3 regions of the Mesorhizobium album genome follow, and region 2 is predicted to be linked to each of the others. Evidence: predicted binding sites of a transcription regulator. Region 2 holds the regulator's gene; each other region holds the start of a gene.
The links. Region 2 encodes PhoB, which activates phosphate uptake and scavenging genes when phosphate is short. Its sites were predicted from a motif close to TGTCATNNANCTGTCAT; they were not measured.
Positions count from the first base shown of each region.

Region 1 (6,438 bases), on a different contig from region 2:
GTAGCCTCGCCGGTCTATGATGCGGCAGGAAACTTCCTGATGCCGGCGATCAACGGCGAGCTCGATCCGCAGGGCGCGATGGAGCAAATGCGCGACGATCTGGACGGTCAGACCGAGTAAACCTCCCGAGGAGTCCGCCGACGGCTCAGGTTGTCGGCGGACGGCCTTCGGAGACGGATTGGATCGAACAGGAGACCCGGTGCGATGCTAGCAAGCACCAGACGCGCCGAACGCCGCAGCGCTTTCATTCTGATTGCGCCCTTCCTGCTCATCTACTTGGTGCTCTTCATATATCCGACCCTGAAGATGCTCGAGCTCTCCTTCACGAACGCGCCGCTGATCGGCGCGGGAGATTGGGTCTACTTCAAGAACTATGTTCGGCTCTTCGGCGACAGGCTGTTCAAGACGGCAGTCTGGAACACCGGCTATTTCGTCGTGCTCACGGTGGTGCCGAACGTGGCGATCGGGCTCCTCATCGCGCTGATGGTGGACCGACTGAAGGGATGGACGCAAAGCGTCGTCCTTGCCGCCTTTTTTCTGCCCTACATCCTGCCGGTCTCGGTGGTCTTCCTGATGTGGCGCTGGATCCTCGACCTTCAGTTCGGGATTGCGCAGTACCCGATCGAGTTCTTCTACGGCGAGCGCGTGCCTGTCTTCCGCACGATCCCGTGGTTCCTTCCCATGGTAGGGCTGATCACGATCTGGTGGACCAACGGCTTCAATGTGTTGCTCTTCATAGCAGGGTTGAGAAACATATCTCCGGAAATATACGACGCCGCGGCTATGGATGGCGCCAATCGCTGGCAGCTGTTCTGGAAGATCACCTGGCCGCTGATCTGGCCCGTCACGGCGCTCGTGGCGACGATCCAGCTCATCCTGCAGCTCAAGATATTCGATCAGGTCTATCTGTTTTCGGTCGGCGGCCGTTCCGAGCCGACAATGGTGTTGGTGCAGTACATCTACCGCGAGGCCTTCCAGCGTAATCATGGCGGTTATGCCGCAACGATTGCCACTGCCCTGTTCGTGCTGATCGCCGCGCTCTCGGTACTGCAATACCAGGTACTGCGCGCCAGGGGCGCCGAGTGATGAGTGTCGAAAGCAGCCGCATCAAACTGCCAACCGTCGGCGCCGAAGGCCGGCATCGCAAGCTACGAGCCTTCGACATCGCGGGACTGCTTCTAACGCTGGCGACGTTCGCATTCGCGATCATCTGGGCCTTTCCGCTCTATTGGGCCGCGGTGACCACGCTCAAGCCGGAATACGAGGTCGTTCAACCCGGAGTCCGCTTGTGGCCCGAGACCTTCACCCTCGAGGCCTACACCTACGTTCTCCTGAACACGAAGATCGGACTTTGGTACCTGAATTCGCTGGTAACCTCCGCAGCGGTCACCATAATCGTCATCTTCACGGCTGCCACCTGCGGTTATGCAATATCGCAATTGCGCTTCCCGGGCCGCCGTTTGCTCTATCTGACGATCATGGCGAGCTTCATGGTGCCCATCCAGGCGCTGATAGTCACCCACTTCGTGCTGATGTCGAATTTCGGCACCCTCAACACCTGGCTCGGCATCATCCTTCCCCAGCTCATCGTTCCGGTCGTCGTCATCGTCTACAAGCAGTTCTTCGATTCGATCCCGCGCGACTTCCGTGAGGCGGCGATCATGGACGGCGCCAACGATTTCCAGCTTCTGTTCAAGATTTACCTGCCTATGAACTGGGGGGTGACCACGGCATTGGCCATCATCACCTTCATCGGCGCATGGAATGCTTTCCTCTGGCCGTTCCTGGCGCAGAGTTCCGAAGAGACGATGAACATCACGGTCGGCGTCACGCAGGTGCACTCCGCCTTCGGTGTCCAGTATGCGCGCGAGCTGGCCGGCGCCGTGCTGGCAGGACTTCCCGTTGCGCTGGCCTATCTGATTTTCCAGCGCCGCGTGACCCAGGCGATAACGCTCTCGGCCGGCATCAAAGGCTGACCATCCGTTTGACTATCAGAAATTATGATATAAACACTGCCTCCTTTCCCGCTCAGGTCGCCGTCGTCTATGAAACCCAACTTCCTCACCATCGATCCGGAGGACGACATCGAGATCTTGAAGGGACTGGCGTCACCGATCCGCATACGCATCCTAAAGCTCCTGCGCAGCGAAGGCCCGCTCAACGTCAACGACATCACCCGCCGGCTGGAGCTGCCGCAATCGACGGTCGCCATCAACGTACAGACACTCGAGGAAGCAGGCCTGATCGCGACTGAGGCCGTTAAGGCCAGGAAGGGCCATCAAAAGATCTGTTCGGCCCGCTTCGATGAGATCATCGTGCGGTTCGAGGCGGAAGAGGAACTTCAACGCGACGCGAAGATCATCGAAGTCGCGATGCCGCTCGGCCTGTTCACATCCGTCGAGGTCAGTCCGCCTTGCGGTCTCTGCTCGACCGATGGCGTGATCGGCCTCCTGGACGTCCCTGATTCCTTCCTCGATCCTGCGCGCGTCCAGGCGGCGCTCATCTGGTTCGGAATGGGCAGCGTCGAGTACAAATTTCCGAACAACGCCAAGTTGCTCAATGCCCGGATAGAGTCGATCGAGTTCTCGATGGAGCTCTCGTCGGAGGTGCCCGGCACCAATATGGACTGGCCTTCCGACCTCACGCTTTGGGTAAACGACGTTGCGGTCGGCACCTGGACGTCGCCGGGCGACTATGGCGACAAGCGCGGTGTCTATACGCCCAGCTGGTGGAAGCTGGCGGGCTCACAATATGGCAAGTTGAAGAGCTGGCGGATCGGCCAGTCGGGATCTTTCATCGACGGCGTCAGAATCTCCGACGTCACGATGAACGACCTCGGCATCACCGAGCATCGCTCGATCCGGATGAGGATCGGCATCGACGCTAAGGCGAAGCATCCCGGCGGCGTCAACATATTTGGGCGCGGCTTTGGCAACTATGACCAAGATATAGTCATGCGGCTCGAGCTCGGTCGCTGACGACAGACGGGGCGCTCGCGTCCCTTTGGAGCGCTCAGATGCTCTCCTCCAGCTCGGTCATTGCCTTGGTGGGGATGGTCATGGCGTTGCCGCGCCATTCGACCGCGCCGCCGAGCCAGCCGCGCGCCCAGATGACGGGAAGCATTACGTCGCGCACGATCATCGCGGTGACGCTGCGCAGCGACAGGTACCAGCCCTTGGACCAGGCGAGCAGGCATTCCGGCACATAGGCGATCGCCAGCACGCCGAGCGCCGTGGTGGGGAGGCTGACGCCGGCGCTTTTTGCCGCGATCAGCGCGAAGATCAGCGGCACGACCACGCCGGTCAGGATCTCGGGCGCAAAAAAAAGAGGAAAGGTGACGCGGCGCAGCCGCGCCCAACGCGCCTGGCGCGACCAGATTTCGGCAAGCGTGCGCTGGCCGAGCGGCTGCTCGAAGGGCGAGGCAACGAGATTGACACGCAGCCCCAGGCTGTTGACCAGCTTGGTCGCCGCCGCATCCTCTGCGATCTCGGCAGCAAGCGCGTGGATGCTGCCATTTTCATCGAGCATCGGCTTGTTCCACAGCATGCTCTTGCCTTGGGCGAAGCCAAGCCCCAGCGCTTCGCCGGCATATTGCCAGCGCGCCTGCAGAGTGTTGAGGAAGGCACACTCGACTTCGGCCCAGAAGCCGTCCGGCCGCGAGCCGATCGGCGTCGAGCAGACGAGGCCTGTTTCCGGCCGCCAGGCCGCCATCAGATGTTGGACATAGTCCTTGGGCATCAGCACGTTGGAATCGGCAAGGACCACCCAGTCGTGCCGTGCCGCCTGCCATCCCTTGACGCAGTTGTTGAGCTTGGGATTGGCGCTGATCCTGTCCTCGCCGATCAAGAGCCGCGCCGCAACGTTTGGGAAGCGCGCGATTGCGGCATCGATCAACTTGACCACGGGGTCTTCCGGCTGGGCGACGCAGAAGATCAGCTCATAGCGCGGCCAGTCGAGCGAGAAGGCGCGCTCGAGCGTTTCCTCGGCGAACGGCTCAACGCCGCGCGACGGCACGATGATCGAGACCGGCGGCTGCTTGCCTCGGGGCGGGGGAATGAGGCGCCTGGGCTTCAATCGCGACGAGGCGAGCAGGATGCTGGCAAAATTGGAAAGAAGAAGGGCTGACGAAGCAAAGGCGGCTGCAAAGGTCAGTTCCATCGAGTTCTGGTCACTCCGGAAGGGCCGCCCGCGGCCGTCTCATCAGTCGACAGAGCGCCCGAGTCGCCCGCATGGTTTGTGCACACCAACATTGTCATGTGTCACTTAAATGACATTGTTTTTCGACAACTGCGCTGGAAGCTGGCAGGATGGACGGCGCTTCGTCTAACAACCGCGAAGCGCGGTAAATGTTCCCTAAGCCGGCAAACCGGAGAGGCCCATGTATCGCGCCGTCACGCGCAACATCGAAGTGCAGGTCAGGCCGTTCTACCTGGAGGATCGTTCCGATCCGTCCGAGAACCGCTATGTGTGGGGCTATCAGGTGACGATCGACAACCGGTCGGACGAGTTCGTGCAGCTTCTGTCGCGCTACTGGCACATCACCGACGGGCGCGGCCGCGTCGAGGAAGTGCGCGGCGCCGGCGTCGTCGGCGACCAGCCGGAACTCAACCCCGGCGACAGCTACCAGTACACGTCAGGATGCCCGCTCTCGACGCCGTCCGGCATCATGGTTGGCCACTACACGATGCGCAACGGACGCGGCGAGACGTTCGACGTCGCCATCCCGGCCTTCTCCCTCGACATGCCGGGGACAAGACGGACGGTGAATTAGGATCGAAGATCGCTGGATGTGCGGCCATCACCAGAAATTGGCGCCGCCCCTCTTCCGCCCTTCGGGCACCTTCTCCCCGTAAAATGGGGAGAAGGACGATCTCACTCTGCCGCAAACTCCGCCGGATCGAAGTCGTACTGCGTCGAGCAGAACTCACAGGCGACGCGGATGCCGCCATCCTCGGTGCTTTGCTCGATCTCCTCGGCCGAAAAGCCTTCGAGGATGCCGCGGATCTTCTGGCGCGAGCAGGAGCATTGGTCGGCGACGGGCACGCCACGGAAGACGCGCACGCCATGCTCGTGGAACAACCGGTAGAGCAGCCGCTCGGCGCCCACCGTCGGATCGATCAGCTCGGTCGGCTCGATGGTGCCGAGCAGCGCCAGCAGCTCCTGCCAGGAATTGTCGGCCGGCTCGTGCGTCACCTCTCGCGGATCGCCGTCGCCGCCCGAAATGTCGGGCACGCGCATGCGCTCCGGCGCCTGCGGCAGGAACTGCGCAAGGATGCCGCCGGCGCGCCATTGCTCGCGGGCGCCGCCGGGAGCCGGCGTCACCAGCTTGGCGACCGACATCCTGATATCGGTCGGAATCTGCTCCGACTGCCGGAAATAGATGCGCGCGGCTTCCTCAAGCGATGTGCCGTCGAGTTGGACGATGCCCTGGTAACGCTGCGTGTGCGCACCCTGATCGATGGTCAGCGCCAGAACGCCGGTGCCGAGCAGCTTCTCCTGCGAGGTCTCGCCTGAGGCAATCAGCGCCTGCAACCGGCCGGCGTCGAAGCGCGCATAGGCGCGCAGCGCATTCGGCGTGGTGAAATCGGCCACCAGCATGTCGACCGGTCCGTCGGTGCGGGTCTGCAGGATGAACTTGCCCTCGAACTTCAGCGACGTGCCGAGGAGCACCGTCAGCACGCAGGCCTCCGCCAGCAGGCGCGCGACCGGTTCGGGATAGTCGTGGCGGCTGAGGATGGCGTCGAGCATCAGCCCGAGCTGCACCGTGCGGCCGCGCACATCCAGCGGCGCCACCTCGTAAGGCACGACATGGTCGTCGCCGGCGAAGCCGAATTCACCGAGTTTGGGTTGATGCTCAGCCATTAGACGGGTTTCCAGCATGACAAAACTCCGGGGCGCGTCCATCCCGCTTTCCAGGCGGCATGGGTCGAAGCGCGTTCGATTTGCGTGATGGCCCGCAAATAGGCATCACATAGTCCCGGATCAAGTTGGCCCAGATCAAGTTGGGCCCGGTCAAGTCAGCCCCGATCAAGCGCCCAGGCACCAGGCCAGCACAGCCTTCTGGGCATGCAGCCGGTTCTCGGCCTCGTCGAACACCACCGAATGCGGCCCGTCGATGACCTCGTCGGTGACCTCCTCGCCGCGATGCGCCGGCAGGCAATGCATGAACAGCGCGTCGGGCTTCGCCCTGGCCATCAGAGCGGCGTTGACCTGGTAGGGCAGGAAGACGTTGTGGCCGCGGGCGCGATGCTCCTGGCCCATCGACACCCAGCTGTCGGTGACGACGCAATCGGCCTGGTCGACGGCCTCCTCTGCCGAGCGGGCGAATTTGACCTTGCCGCCATTGGTCTTTGCCCAGTCGACATATTTCTCGAACGGCTCGCTGCCCTCCGGCACCGCGACGTTGAGATTGAAGCGGAAGCGCGCCGAGGCTTCAAG
Region 1 covers NZ_JAVIIW010000001.1:14,689-21,126, forward strand. Annotated here, with positions in the region: gene RFN28_RS00065 (extracellular solute-binding protein) at 1-120, shown strand, start outside; gene RFN28_RS00070 (carbohydrate ABC transporter permease) at 205-1,086, shown strand; gene RFN28_RS00075 (carbohydrate ABC transporter permease) at 1,086-1,976, shown strand; gene RFN28_RS00080 (ArsR/SmtB family transcription factor) at 2,046-2,978, shown strand; gene RFN28_RS00085 (ceramide glucosyltransferase) at 3,013-4,158, opposite strand; gene apaG (Co2+/Mg2+ efflux facilitator ApaG/CorD) at 4,379-4,771, shown strand; gene RFN28_RS00095 (Hsp33 family molecular chaperone) at 4,873-5,904, opposite strand; gene argF (ornithine carbamoyltransferase) at 6,028-6,438, opposite strand, start outside.
Region 1: the regulator PhoB is predicted to act here: its motif matches at 4,257-4,273, upstream of RFN28_RS00085 (ceramide glucosyltransferase).

Region 2 (6,438 bases):
GACGATCTCGGCGACCATCGCCAACGAATTCACCGAGGCCGACGGCTCGATCTACACTTCCTCGCTGGTGGCGCTCGGCCTGATCCTGTTCATCATCACCTTCATCATCCTCGCGCTCGCACGCTACATGCTGTTGCGCATCGATAGCCGCACGGGAGCCTGACCGATGTCGACCGCCGCATCGCTCCACCAAAGCCGCAAGCGCAAGAATGCCGTGATGATGGCGCTGTGCGTCATCGCGGCGGGCATCGGTCTTGCGTGGCTGGCGCTGATCCTTGGCGCATTGATCTACAAGGGCCTCTCCGGCGTCTCCTTGTCGGTCTTCACCGAAATGACACCGCCGCCCGGCGACGCCGGTGGCCTGCTCAACGCCATCTACGGCAGCATCATCATGACTATCATCGGCATCCTCGTCGGCACGCCGATCGGCGTGCTCGCCGGAACCTACATGGCCGAATACGGGCGCTTCTCGCGCCTCACCACTGTGGTGCGCTTCATCAACGACATCCTGTTGTCGGCGCCCTCGATCATCGTTGGCCTGTTCGTCTATGAGCTTTTGGTGCGGCCGATGGGCCATTTCTCGGCGATCGCCGGCGCGGTGGCGCTCTCCATCCTGGTGATCCCCGTCGTGGTGCGCACCACCGAGGACATGCTCAACCTCGTGCCCAACGCGCTGCGCGAAGCCGGCACCGCCATCGGCGCGCCGCGCTGGGTGGTGATCCGCTCGGTCGCCTATCGCGCGGCACTTTCCGGCATCGTCACCGGCATCTTGCTGGCGATCGCCCGCATTTCCGGCGAGACGGCGCCGCTGCTCTTCACCGCGCTCAACAACCAGTTCTGGTCGAGCAATCTCAACGCGCCGATGGCCAGCCTGCCGGTGACCATCTTCCAGTTCGCCCTAAGCCCCTACGAGGAATGGCAGCAACTGGCCTGGACGGGCGCACTCATAATCACCCTGACGGTTCTCGGGCTGAGCATCTTCGCCCGCAGCCTCACCGGACGCAGAGAGGACAGATGAAACCGATGTTGTCCACCGATCTGAACGTAGCCGACACCGCCGTGGAGAAGGCCAAGATCGAAGTCAAGAACCTCAACTTCTACTATGGCCAGTCGAAGGCGCTGAAGGACATCAACCTGTCATTGCCCGAACGCAGCGTCACTGCCTTCATCGGGCCGTCGGGCTGCGGGAAGTCGACACTGCTGCGCGTGCTGAACCGCATCTACGAGCTCTATCCGAAGCAAAGCGCAGAGGGCCAGGTGCTGCTTGACGGCAAGAACATCCTCGACCGGTCGCAGGACCTCAACCTGCTCAGGAGCAAGATCGGCATGGTGTTCCAGAAGCCGACGCCGTTCCCGATGTCGATCTACGAGAACATCGCCTTCGGCGTCAGGCTGTATGAGAAGATCAGCAAGGCGGAGATGGACAACCGCGTCGAGTCGGCGCTGAAGCGCGCCGCGCTCTGGAACGAGGTCAAGGACAAGCTCAACGCCAGCGGCCAGAGCCTCTCCGGCGGCCAGCAGCAGCGGCTTTGCATCGCCCGCACCGTGGCGGTGAAGCCGGAAGTCATTCTGCTCGACGAGCCGGCTTCGGCGCTCGATCCGCTGTCGACCGCCAAGATCGAGGAGCTGATCGATGAGCTGCAGGCCGACTACACGATCGTGATCGTCACCCACAACATGCAGCAGGCGGCGCGCGTGTCGCGGCAGACGGCGTTCATGTATCTCGGCGAGCTGGTCGAGTTCGACCGCACCGAGAAGATCTTCACCTCGCCTCGCGAGAAGCGCACGCAGGACTATATCACCGGCCGCTTCGGCTGAGTTCATACGAGGACATTCATCATGGCCGAACATACCGTCGCTTCCTTCGACGAGGATTTGAGGCAGATCAGCCGGCTCATCCGCGACATGGGCGATCTTGCCGGCTCCATGGTCGGCGCGTCGACCAAGGCTCTGCTCAATTCCGACAACGCGCTGGCGCAGCGCGTGGTCTCCGACGATGCCATCATGGACGCCAGGCAGCGCGAGCTCGACGACCGCGCCATCACGCTGATCGCCAAGCGCCAGCCGATGGCCGACGACCTGCGCAACGTGGTCGGCGCGATCCGCATGGCCGGCGACCTCGAACGCATCGGCGATCTCGCCAAAAACATTGCCAAGCGCGTCGGCTCCGTCGGCGTCAGCACCGCGCCGCGCGACCTTTCGCACTCCATCGATTCGATGGCGCAGCTGGTGCTGATCCAGGTCCAGGGCGTGATCGAGGAGTACACGGCGGGCGACGCCACGGCGCTCGCCAAGCTCAGGAACGACGACGAGCGCGTCGACGTGAAATACACCTCCGTCTTCCGCGAGCTCCTGACCTACATGATGGAGGATCCGCGCAACATCACGGCTTGCACGCATCTCCTGTTCTGCGCCAAGAATCTGGAACGCATCGGCGATCATGTCACCAATATCGCCGAGAACGCCTATTACGTGCTGACCGGCACCCAATTGCCCGCGAATCGTCCGAAGCAGGACGAGACGGCGATGCCGGCGCCGGCGGCCTGACAACGAAGGTGACTGCCAAATGATCGCGCCACGCATCATGGTGGTGGAGGACGAGGAGCCGCTGGGGGTGCTGCTCCGCTACAACCTCGAATCCGAGGGCTATCAGGTCGAGGTGGTGACCCGTGGCGACGAAGCCGAGATCCGCCTGCAGGAGAACGTGCCCGACCTGTTGGTGCTCGACTGGATGGTGCCGGCGGTTTCCGGCATCGAGCTTTGCCGTCGCCTCAGGATGCGGCCCGAGACCGAGCGGCTGCCGATCATCATGCTGACGGCGCGCGGCGAGGAAAGCGACCGGGTGCGCGGCCTCTCGACGGGTGCCGACGACTATCTGGTCAAGCCGTTCTCGACGCCGGAATTCATGGCCAGGGTCAAGGCGCTGCTGCGCCGCGCCAAGCCGGAGGTGCTGTCCAGCGTGCTCAAGGTCGGCGACATCGTGCTCGACCGTGAATCGCACCGCGTCTACCGCAAGAAGAGCGAGATCAGGCTCGGCCCGACCGAGTTCCGGCTGCTCGAATTCATGATGCGGCATCCCGGCCGGGTGTTCTCACGCAGCCAGCTGCTCGACAATGTCTGGGGCGAGACGATCTATATCGACGAACGCACGGTGGACGTGCATGTCGGGCGTCTGCGCAAGGCGGTCAACAACGGCCGCATGCCCGATGTCATCCGCACCATTCGCGGGGCGGGCTACGCGATCAGGGAAGACTGATCAGGCGACGTTCTTCCCGGTTGCACCGGTCCTCGCATGGACGCCCGGCGCGAAGATCTCCTGGTCGACGAAGGTGAGCGCGCGCATGGCGCAGCCTTCGCGGATGAGCGGCAATTCGTTCGGCTCGGTGTCGAAGGAGATCGACTTCGAATGCTGGCCGCCTGCGGTCTGGGCGATGGCCTCGCGCAGCGCCGGCTCTATCAGGTCGAACGCCGCGGCGCTGACGCCGACCATGGCGACCGGTGCCGGGTCGATCAGCGCGAACAGGTTGCCAAGGCCGAAGCCGAGCGCCTCGCCGGCCTTGCGGTAGGCTTCGCGCTCCGGTCCGGCGCTCTCGCGCGCCTTGGCGGCAAGAGCCCGCATGTCGGCATCGCTGACGTCGACCGGCTCGGAGTTCTCGCTCATCCCTTTGGCATTGCGCCAGATGGCGTAGTTGCCGGCATAGGCCTCGACGCAGCCGCGGCGTCCGCAGCGGCAGAGCGCGCCGCCCGGACGGTGGATCATGTGCCCGAACTCGCCTCCGGAAGAATGCGTGCCGGTGAAGAGCTCGCCCTTCAGCACCAGACCCATACCGATGCCGTGCGAGAGCAGGATGGCGATGAAATTGTCGCGATAGCGGTCGGGATCGCGCCATTGCAGCGCCACCGCCATCATGTTGCAGTCGTTCTCCATGGTGGCCGGAATACCGAATTCCTTTTCCAGAATGTCGGCGAAGGGAATATCGGTCAGCGGCGTGATCGGCGACCACAGCATGGCGCGGGCATGAGAATCGGTGATGCCCTGGATGCCCATGGCGATGCGGGCGACGCTGCCGACATCGAGGTCGGGGTCCTCCAGCCGGCGCCGGACGATTGCTGTGCATTCGCCAATCAGCTCGTCGCGCGGCATGGTCAGCGTATCGAGGCGCCGCTGTTCCTCGGCGATAACCTGGCCGGCATAGTCGATGACGGCGACGGAGAGGAAATTGAGCGACAGCACCACCGTCACCACCGCCGCCGCCTCGGGATTGAGGGCGAGGCCAACCTGCGGCCGGCCGCGCTTCAGCGAGGCGGTCTCGCTCGGCTTGCTCTCGGTCAGGATGCCTTCCTGGATCAGGTCCGAGGAGATCGCCGAAATGGTCGAGTGGCTGAGCCCGGTGGTCGCGGCGATCTCCGTCCGCGACGGCTGGCCGGCCCGGCGCACGGCCGAGAGCACCATGGCGCGGTTGCGCCGGCGCAGGTCGTCGTGGCGGATCCCGACCGACATTTTCTTCCTCCCGGTCAGCGCGGCCTCTTGATATTGCATGGGCCGTCGGCGACGCGCCAGATCGGTCCCGTCCTCGATATGACGCCGGACCGCGCTGGATTTTGCCTGGTTCAATTCCGTGCCGAAAATCGCTGCGCGCTTCCTTCCCGGAATTCCGGGATAGTGGCAGAAGCCGGTGGGGCTGTCATTATTTATTGCGGATCTCGAAAAAAAGTTCGCGGTACCTCAAAAACCATCAAAATCGCAGTTGACAGCGCTTCGGCGTTGGACCAGTATTTTTTCGAGGCTCGAAAAAAAGCCTCTATGCCGGCCTTCGGGCCAGTCTGGGTCGCGCCGCAAGTGGCGCAGGGAGGAAATCATGAAGAGATTCGCAGCCGCCATTCTGGCGGGTGTCGCCATGTCGTTGACGCTGGTGTCGGTCGCAGAGGCGAAAGACAAGGTGATCGGCGTTTCGTGGTCGAATTTCCAGGAAGAGCGCTGGAAGACCGACGAAGCGGCGATGAAGAAAGCCATCGAGGCCGCCGGCGACAAGTACATCTCCGCCGATGCGCAGTCCAATCCGGGCAAGCAGCTGACCGACGTCGAAAGCCTGATCTCGCAGGGCGCCAATGCGCTGATCATCCTGGCGCAGGACGCCTCGGCGATCGGGCCGGCGGTGCAGAAGGCGCTCGACGAAGGCATTCCGGTGGTCGGCTACGACCGCCTGATCGAGAACAAGGACGTGTTCTACCTGACCTTCGACAACAAGGAAGTCGGCCGCATGCAGGCCCGCGAGGTGTTCAAGGCCAAGCCCGAAGGCAACTACGTCTTCATAAAGGGCTCGGGCGCCGATCCGAACGCCGATTTCCTGTTCTCGGGCTCGATGGAAGTGCTGAAGGAGGCCATCGACAGCGGCAAGGTCAAGAATGTCGGCGAGGCCTATACGGACGGCTGGCTGCCCGCCAACGCGCAGAAGAACATGGAGCAGTTCCTGACCGCCAACGACAACAAGGTCGACGCGGTCGTGGCGGCCAATGACGGCACCGCCGGCGGCGTCGTCGCGGCGCTGACGGCACAGGGGCTTGCCGGCACCGTTCCGGTCTCCGGCCAGGACGGCGACCACGCGGCGCTCAACCGCATCGCGCTCGGCACGCAGACCGTGTCGGTGTGGAAGGATGCGCGCGAGCTTGGCAAGAACGCCGCCGAGATCGCCTCGCAGCTCGCCGACGGCAAGAAGATGGCCGACATCGCTGGCGCCAAGGACTTCACGACGCCTGGCGGCAACACCGTCAAGTCGCTGTTCCTGACGCCGGTCGCGATCACCAAGGACAATCTCAACGTGGTCATCGACGCCGGCTGGATCAAGAAGGACGAAGTCTGCGCCGGTGTGGCCGCCGGAAGCGTCGCGGTCTGCAATTAAACCGGCCGGCCAAGGTTCCAACGCAGCGCCGCGGCCCAAAAAGCCGCGGCGTTCTTGAAGGCTTTCGGCTGCACTGAAGCCGGGAAGGGCCATTGGAGCAGTTCACCGTCCGATATGATCGCCGGACTGCTCCAGCCGTTTGTTTTCGACGCAATTCCAGACGCAAAACCGTGACGCACTTTTCCTGGAATTGCTTTAGCATCGTGGTCCGGCGATCCGCGACAGACGGCAAGCCGGTGGGAGGATATCATGACCGATACGACCTCTGATGCCGCCGCCAACCCGGCCGCGGATCGCGCGCGTGCATCCGAACTCAGCGCCGTCGGGCGCTTCCTCAAGGCGACGGAACTCGACACGCGCATGCTCGGCATGGTCGGCGCGCTGCTGATCATCTGGATCGGCCTGCATGTCATCTCGAGTCTGCGGCTCGGCGTCAATCCGCTCGATTTCGACAGCCGCACGTTCCTCACGCCGCGCAATCTTTGGAACCTGTCGGTGCAGACCTCGGCGGTGGCCATCATGGCCTCCGGCATGGTGC
Region 2 covers NZ_JAVIIW010000012.1:134,068-140,505, forward strand. Annotated here, with positions in the region: gene pstC (phosphate ABC transporter permease subunit PstC) at 1-163, shown strand, start outside; gene pstA (phosphate ABC transporter permease PstA) at 167-1,018, shown strand; gene pstB (phosphate ABC transporter ATP-binding protein PstB) at 1,015-1,818, shown strand; gene phoU (phosphate signaling complex protein PhoU) at 1,840-2,547, shown strand; gene phoB (phosphate regulon transcriptional regulator PhoB) at 2,567-3,256, shown strand; gene RFN28_RS12905 (ROK family transcriptional regulator) at 3,257-4,501, opposite strand; gene xylF (D-xylose ABC transporter substrate-binding protein) at 4,860-5,900, shown strand; gene RFN28_RS12915 (sugar ABC transporter permease) at 6,150-6,438, shown strand, end outside.

Region 3 (6,438 bases), on a different contig from region 2:
GCCGACCGCGTCGGCCGGGTTCTTCGACACCATGGCGACCGCCTGCGGCAGCGAGATGCTCTCGACGACATCGCCGAGGAAGAAGGCCGACTGGATCAGGCTGAAGGGGATGTAGTCGGAAGACAGGATATCGAGCAGGCCGTCGCCGGCAAGCGCGCGCGCCGACACATTGCCCGAATGCGAGGAGCCGCGCATGACGTTGGGCGCGCCCATCAGCACGCCGAGGCCTGCCGCCTTCGAGGCCCTTGCCGCCTCCTCGGTGGTGGGGAATTCGGCGACACGCACGCCCTGCTCCACCGCCTCGTCGACATGGCCGGCGGTGGCGTCGTCATGGCTGGCGAGCACGATGCCGCGTTCGCGGCAGGCGGCGGAGATGAAGACGCGGTTCGGGCCGGAATTCATGGCCGATTCGGCCATCCGCTTCTCGCAGAACTTCTGGAAGTCGCGGTCGGTCAGCTTCAGCTTGCGCTGGTAGTAATAGGCATAGGTCTCGAGGTTGACGAACTGGCGCTGGCCCGGCGCATGGTCCATCAGCGAGGCGAGCTTCACCCGGTCGTCGGTTTCGAAATTGGCGAAGGCCTCGAGACAGTCCGGCGCCGAGACCTCGCAGCGCAGGTGGATGAAATGGTCGGCCCGCAGCCGATCCTGGCGCACGCTGTCTTCGATCGCGTCGGCGAGCTTGCGCACGTCGTCGGACTTCAAATCGGCATCCTCGTCCATGCCGACGCGCAAGGCATCGAGCACGGTGGTGATGCCGGCGGTCGCCACCTGGGCATCATGGGCAAGCACAGCAGCGATCGGGTTCCAGCGCACCTTCGGGCGCGGCGCGTAATGGCCTTCGAGATGGTCGGTATGCAGCTCGACGAGGCCCGGGATGATGTAGTCGCCGCCCATGTCCTCGCCGGTGCGGACGGCACCCGGCTCGATCGCAGCGATCAGGCCATCGCGCAGCAGCAGCGAGCCCTCGACGATCTCATCGGGCAGGACGATGCGGGCGTTGTTCAGAACGGTCTCGGCGGTCATCTCAGGCGGTCCTTGGTCTCGGGCAATAGCATCAGGCGGTCTTTCTGGCCGGTCGGCGGCCGAGTTCATGGTGGGAAAGCACCATGAAGGGGGCGCCCGGTTCGGTCTCGACGAACAGCGTCAGCGCATCCACCGGCACCGGGTGCTGCAGCACCTCCGCGAACAGGCTGTCGATTGCTGCGCGAAGACGTGGGCTTTCCTGTGGCCCGACGCGCCCGGACAACGTCATGTGGAAGCGGAAGGTCTCGAAAACGTAAGGATAGCCCCACTGGCAGAGGTTGCGGAACTCATCCGGCTTCAGCGAGTCTGGGCTGCGCCGCTCGATCTCTGCCTCGGTCAGCGGCGCGCGGAAGCGGTCGAAAGCGCGCACGACTTCGTCGGCGAAACTGTTGAGCGGCGCGAAAGGGGCTTCCGGCACCAGCGCGAAGAAACCGTCGATCTGGCCGACGACGAGGCGGGGGATGACGACCGGCGGTGCGGCTTCGGCAAAATCGACGAGCGCGGCGCGCAGCGAGGCTTCCGTCTCGTTCGGCGCCAGCCGGAACGGCGCCTTCAGCGTCGCGTGGAACCCGTAGCGCCGTGCCGAGGCAGTGTGGAAGGCAACCTCCGCCGCCGACAGCTCACCGACGGCCTCGACCGGTCGCGTTGCCGCGCCGAAGGGGTCGCGGCCCAGCCAATTGGCGGCGATGCGCGCCAGCGGCTCGTCCTGCCGTGGGGTGAAATAGATGGCGTAGCGCATGGAAAGTCCTCGTCAGCCCGCTGCCATAGGCGATTTCCATGACGGATTGACGAAGCTTTCGTGGGTTTTCGAAGGCAAATAGACCCTCGCGGTCCTTAGCCGACGATTTTTCCCAGCTGGACCAATAGCTTGAGCGCGGTGAGTAACCTTAGGCCTTCATCAGCCACTCATGCTCGGCGGCGTTGTGGAATTTCCAGGTCCGCTTCGGGCCGGCCATGACGTTGAGATAGTAGAGGTCGTAGCCGTGGCAGGCCGCGCAGGGATGATAGCCCTTCGGCACCAAGACGACATCGCCATCCTCGATCGCCATCGCCTCGTCGAGGTCGCGCACGCCGTTCCTGTCAGCGTCGGTGTAGACGCGCTGGAAGGCGAAGCCCTGCGGCGGGTTGAGGCGGTGGTAGTAGGTCTCCTCGAGATAGGATTCGGCGGGGAGGTTGTCCTGGTCGTGCTTGTGCGGCGGATAGCTGGAGGTGTGGCCGCCGGGCGTGATGACCTCGACCACCAGCAGCGAATCCGCCGGCTTGCCCTCGGGCAGGATGTTGGTGACGTAGCGCGTGTTCGTGCCCTTGCCGCGCACCTCCTGGCCGAGATCGTCCGGCGCAATCACACGCGCCGGCAGGCCGCCGCCAAGGCCCGGCGCCGAGCAGACGGCAAGCTCCAGCTCGGTGTCGGCGGTGACCGACCAGTCGGAGCCTTGCGGCACATAGACCGACCAGGGCTTGCCCTCGAAGGGCGACATGCGCTCGCCGAGCAGGCCGAGATCGTTGCCGCTTGCCGAGGCCTTGCCCTTGCCGGTGACGAACACCAGGCAGACCTCGCGCTCGCCCGTCTTGCCGGCAACGGTCTCGCCCGGCCGCAAGCGGTGGAGATCGAAACCGACATAAGTCCAGCCGGCGCTTTGCGGGGTGACGTGAGCGACGTGGCCGTGGCCCTTGTCGGCCTTGACGAGCAGTTTCGACATTATTGTCTCCCTAATTACCCGACACTTCGATTTTCAGGTCTGCTTTGCAGCCAAGGTTTCACCGTTTGATGGACTGTCCGGAAACCTTGGAGATTGGCTGAAGCCTCTCAACTTCGTCATCCTAGGGCGAAGCAGGAGCGCAGCTCCGTCGCGGAGACCCTAGGATCCATGCCGTAACCTCAATCGAAGAGCGCAGCGGAGCCGAATTCTGCACCGCAGCGGGTGTTTTGAAGTCACGGCATGGATCCCGGGGTCTGCGCCGCATCGCTTCGCCCCAGGATGACGAAGCGAGAGGCGTTTCGGCTAGTCACCAACGTATGCGATCCGCCACGCACCCAGTATCCAACCCGTAGAAACTTAGCCATGGATCAGTCATTCCTTCTGCTCGGCTGGAGGCTTGGCCTCCTCAACCGGCTTGTACAGGTAGAAGAACTGCCACACCGCGTAACCGGCGAAGCCGAGCGCAATGACGCCCCAGAACGGCGTGCCGGTGGCGAACTCGATCACCGACCAGATCAGGCAGACGGCGACGACGGCGATGCGTCGCCACAGCGGCCGGAAGAAGGGGTGCTCATAGTCTTTCATCGCGCCAATCCCGGATTTGCCCAAAGCGTGTCAGATAGACCGCGCGCCGTGGCAAATCCACCGTTTACGCCGGGAAGCCCTGCGTCTCCACCGTATAGCCGGCGGCCGTCATCACCCGCATCAGCTCTTTGTGGCCGACCTGAGCCATCTTCAGCGGCGGGTTCTTCTTCGGATCCTGCTCGGCCTCGACAACGAACCAGCCTTCATAGCCGTAATCGGCGAAGCGCTGGACGATGGCGCCGAAATCGAGCGAGCCGTCGCCCGGCACGGTGAAAGCGCCAAGCGCCACGGCATCGAGGAAGGACTGCTTCGTGCGGTCGAGCCCGTCGATCACGCCCATGCGCACGTCCTTCACATGCACGTGGTTGATGCGCTTGTGATGGTTGTCGATGGCGCGCAGCACATCGCCGCCGGCAAAGGCGAGATGGCCGGCATCGAGCAGCAGCGGAATGCCTTCGCCGGAATGGCGCATGAAGGCGTCTAGCTCCGGCTCGGTCTCGACCACAGCCGCCATGTGATGATGATAGGAGAGCGGCATGCCCTGGTCGGCGCACCATTCGCCGAATTCGGTGACGCGGCGGCTATAAGCCTTCATCTCGTCGTCGGTGAGCTTGGGCTTGGTGGCCAGAGGCTTGGAGCGGTCGCCCTGGATGGAGCGGCCGACCTCGCCATAGACGATGCAGGGCGCGTTGACCGCCTTGAACAGGTCGATCATCGGCTGGATGCGATCCTTGTTCCTGCCCAAGTCCTCGTTGACCAGCGTGCCGGAAAACCAGCCGCCGCAGAGCGTCACGTCGGCCTCCTTCAGGATCGGCAGCATCACCTTCGGGTCGTTCGGGAAGCGACGGCCCATCTCCATGCCGGTGAAGCCGGCCGAGCGCGACTGGCGCAGGCATTCCTCCAGCGACACGTCATCGCTCAATTCCACGAGATCGTCGTTCCACCACGCGATGGGGGACATTCCCAGTTTGGCTTTCAAGTCGTCACTCCAGTGTCAGGTTCGTTCCTACCCTCCCCCTTGTGGAGGGTCGCTGCGAAGCAGCGGGGTGGGGGTGCGGCGCCGACCACCACCCGGAGGACCTTCGGTCCGACCTCCCCACAAAGAGGAGGTAGGGGGGTTGGCAGCGCCGGCTTCAATCACCGATGCTCTGCATCTGCTTTTTGTCCTCATACGCCTTGCGCGCGGCGTTCACTTCGCTACGCGACGAGACTTCCGGCACGGCGACATCCCACCAATGGCCCCCGGCTTCGGTCGAGAGCAGCGGATCGGTGTCGATGACCAGCACGGTGGTCTTGTCGTTGCCTCTTGCCTTGGCCAGCGCTGTCTCCAATTCGGCGATCGACGCCACCTTCTCGGCGACGGCGCCAAGGCTTGCCGCATGCGCGGCGAAGTCGACGTCCGGCATCACCTCGTGGCGGGCGTCCTTCAGGAGATTGTTGAAGTTGGCGCCGCCGGTCGCCATCTGCAGCCGGTTGATGCAGCCATAGCCGCGGTTGTCGAGGAGCACGATGGTGAGCTTCAAGCCCAGCATCACCGATGTGGCGATCTCGGAATTGAGCATCAGATAGGAGCCGTCGCCAACCATGACGACGACCTCCTGGTCGGGCTTCGCCATCTTGACGCCAAGCCCGCCGGCGATCTCGTAACCCATGGTCGAGAAGCCGTATTCGGCATGGTAGGAGCCCGGCGCGCCCGCCTGCCAGAGCTTGTGCAATTCGCCCGGCAGGCCGCCGGCGGCATGCAGCAAGGTGACGCCCGAGCCCATCGCGCGCTGCACGGCGCCGATCACCTGCGCGTCCGACGGATAGGCGGCGTTGGTCGAGGCTGTCACCTTGGCGGCGGCCGCCTGCCATTCCGTCTTGCCCTTCAGCGCGTTGTCGGTCCAGGCCGTCGGCGCCTTCCAGCCTTTCAGCGCGGCATTGAGCTCGGCAAGCCCTTCGGCGGCGTCGGCGACCAGCGGCAGCGCCCAGTGCTTGCCGGCATCGAAGACCTGGGTATTCAGGCCAATGATCGTACGACCCGCATTCTTGAACAGCGCCCAGGACCCGGTGGTGAAATCCTGCAGCCTAGTGCCGACGGCAAGCACGACATCCGCCTCTTCCGCCAGTCGGTTGGCGGCGGAGGTGCCGGTGACGCCGACCGCGGCCATGTTGAGCGGATGATCGTCGGGGAGCGAGGATTTTCCCCCTTGAGTCTCGCAGACGGGAATGCCGGCGCCTTGCACCAGCTTCGCCAGCTCGCCCGAAGCTTGCGAATAAAGGACGCCGCCGCCGGCGATCACCAGCGGTTTCTTGGCGCCCTTCAGCGCCGCGACGGCGGCCGCCAACTCGTGGCGATCCGGGCGCAGCCGGCGCGGCGTCCAGACGCGCTCGGCAAACAGGCTCTCGGGATAGTCATAGGCCTCGGCCTGCACGTCCTGGCAGAGCGAGAGCGTGACCGGGCCGCATTCGGCCGGATCGGTCAGCACCTGCATGGCCCGGTTCAGCGCCGGGATGATCTGTTCCGGCCGCGTGATGCGGTCGAAATAGCGCGACACGGGGCGGAAGCAGTCGTTGACGCTCGCCGTACCGTCTGAGAAATCCTCGGCCTGCTGCAGCACCGGGTCTGGCAAGCGGTTGGCGAAGACATCGCCGGGCAGCAGAAGCACCGGCAGTCGGTTGACATGGGCAAGGGCGGCCGCCGTCACCATGTTCAGCGCGCCCGGGCCGATCGAGGTGGTGGCCGCCATGAATCGGCGGCGGAAATTCGCCTTGCCATAGGCGATCGCGGCATGCACCATCGCCTGTTCGTTGTGGGCGCGGAAGGTCGGCAGCTCGTCGCGCACTTGATAGAGCGCCTCGCCGACGCCGGCGACATTGCCGTGGCCGAAGATCGCCCAGACGCCGCCGAAGATCGGCACGTTTCTGCCGTCGATTTCGGTCATCTGCCGGCTGAGAAAGCGGGTCAGCGCCTGCGCCATCGTCAGGCGAACGGTCTTGGTCATCGGTCGTTTCCTCCGGCTTTCCTTGTGCCGTCTTGTTATGCGGCCTTGCGGCCGCGCGCGGCAAGCCATGCCTCGGTCAGCTGCTCGAAGCGCGAGGCCATGTCGGCGATAGCCTCGTCATCCGACATCCTGCCGGCAAGCCATTG
Region 3 covers NZ_JAVIIW010000022.1:24,612-31,049, forward strand. Annotated here, with positions in the region: gene RFN28_RS19015 (alpha-D-ribose 1-methylphosphonate 5-triphosphate diphosphatase) at 1-1,023, opposite strand, end outside; gene RFN28_RS19020 (DUF1045 domain-containing protein) at 1,055-1,762, opposite strand; gene iolB (5-deoxy-glucuronate isomerase) at 1,911-2,723, opposite strand; gene RFN28_RS19030 (DUF3329 domain-containing protein) at 3,096-3,308, opposite strand; gene iolE (myo-inosose-2 dehydratase) at 3,373-4,287, opposite strand; gene iolD (3D-(3,5/4)-trihydroxycyclohexane-1,2-dione acylhydrolase (decyclizing)) at 4,442-6,292, opposite strand; gene RFN28_RS19045 (bifunctional 5-dehydro-2-deoxygluconokinase/5-dehydro-2-deoxyphosphogluconate aldolase) at 6,328-6,438, opposite strand, start outside.
Region 3: the regulator PhoB is predicted to act here: its motif matches at 1,801-1,817, upstream of RFN28_RS19020 (DUF1045 domain-containing protein).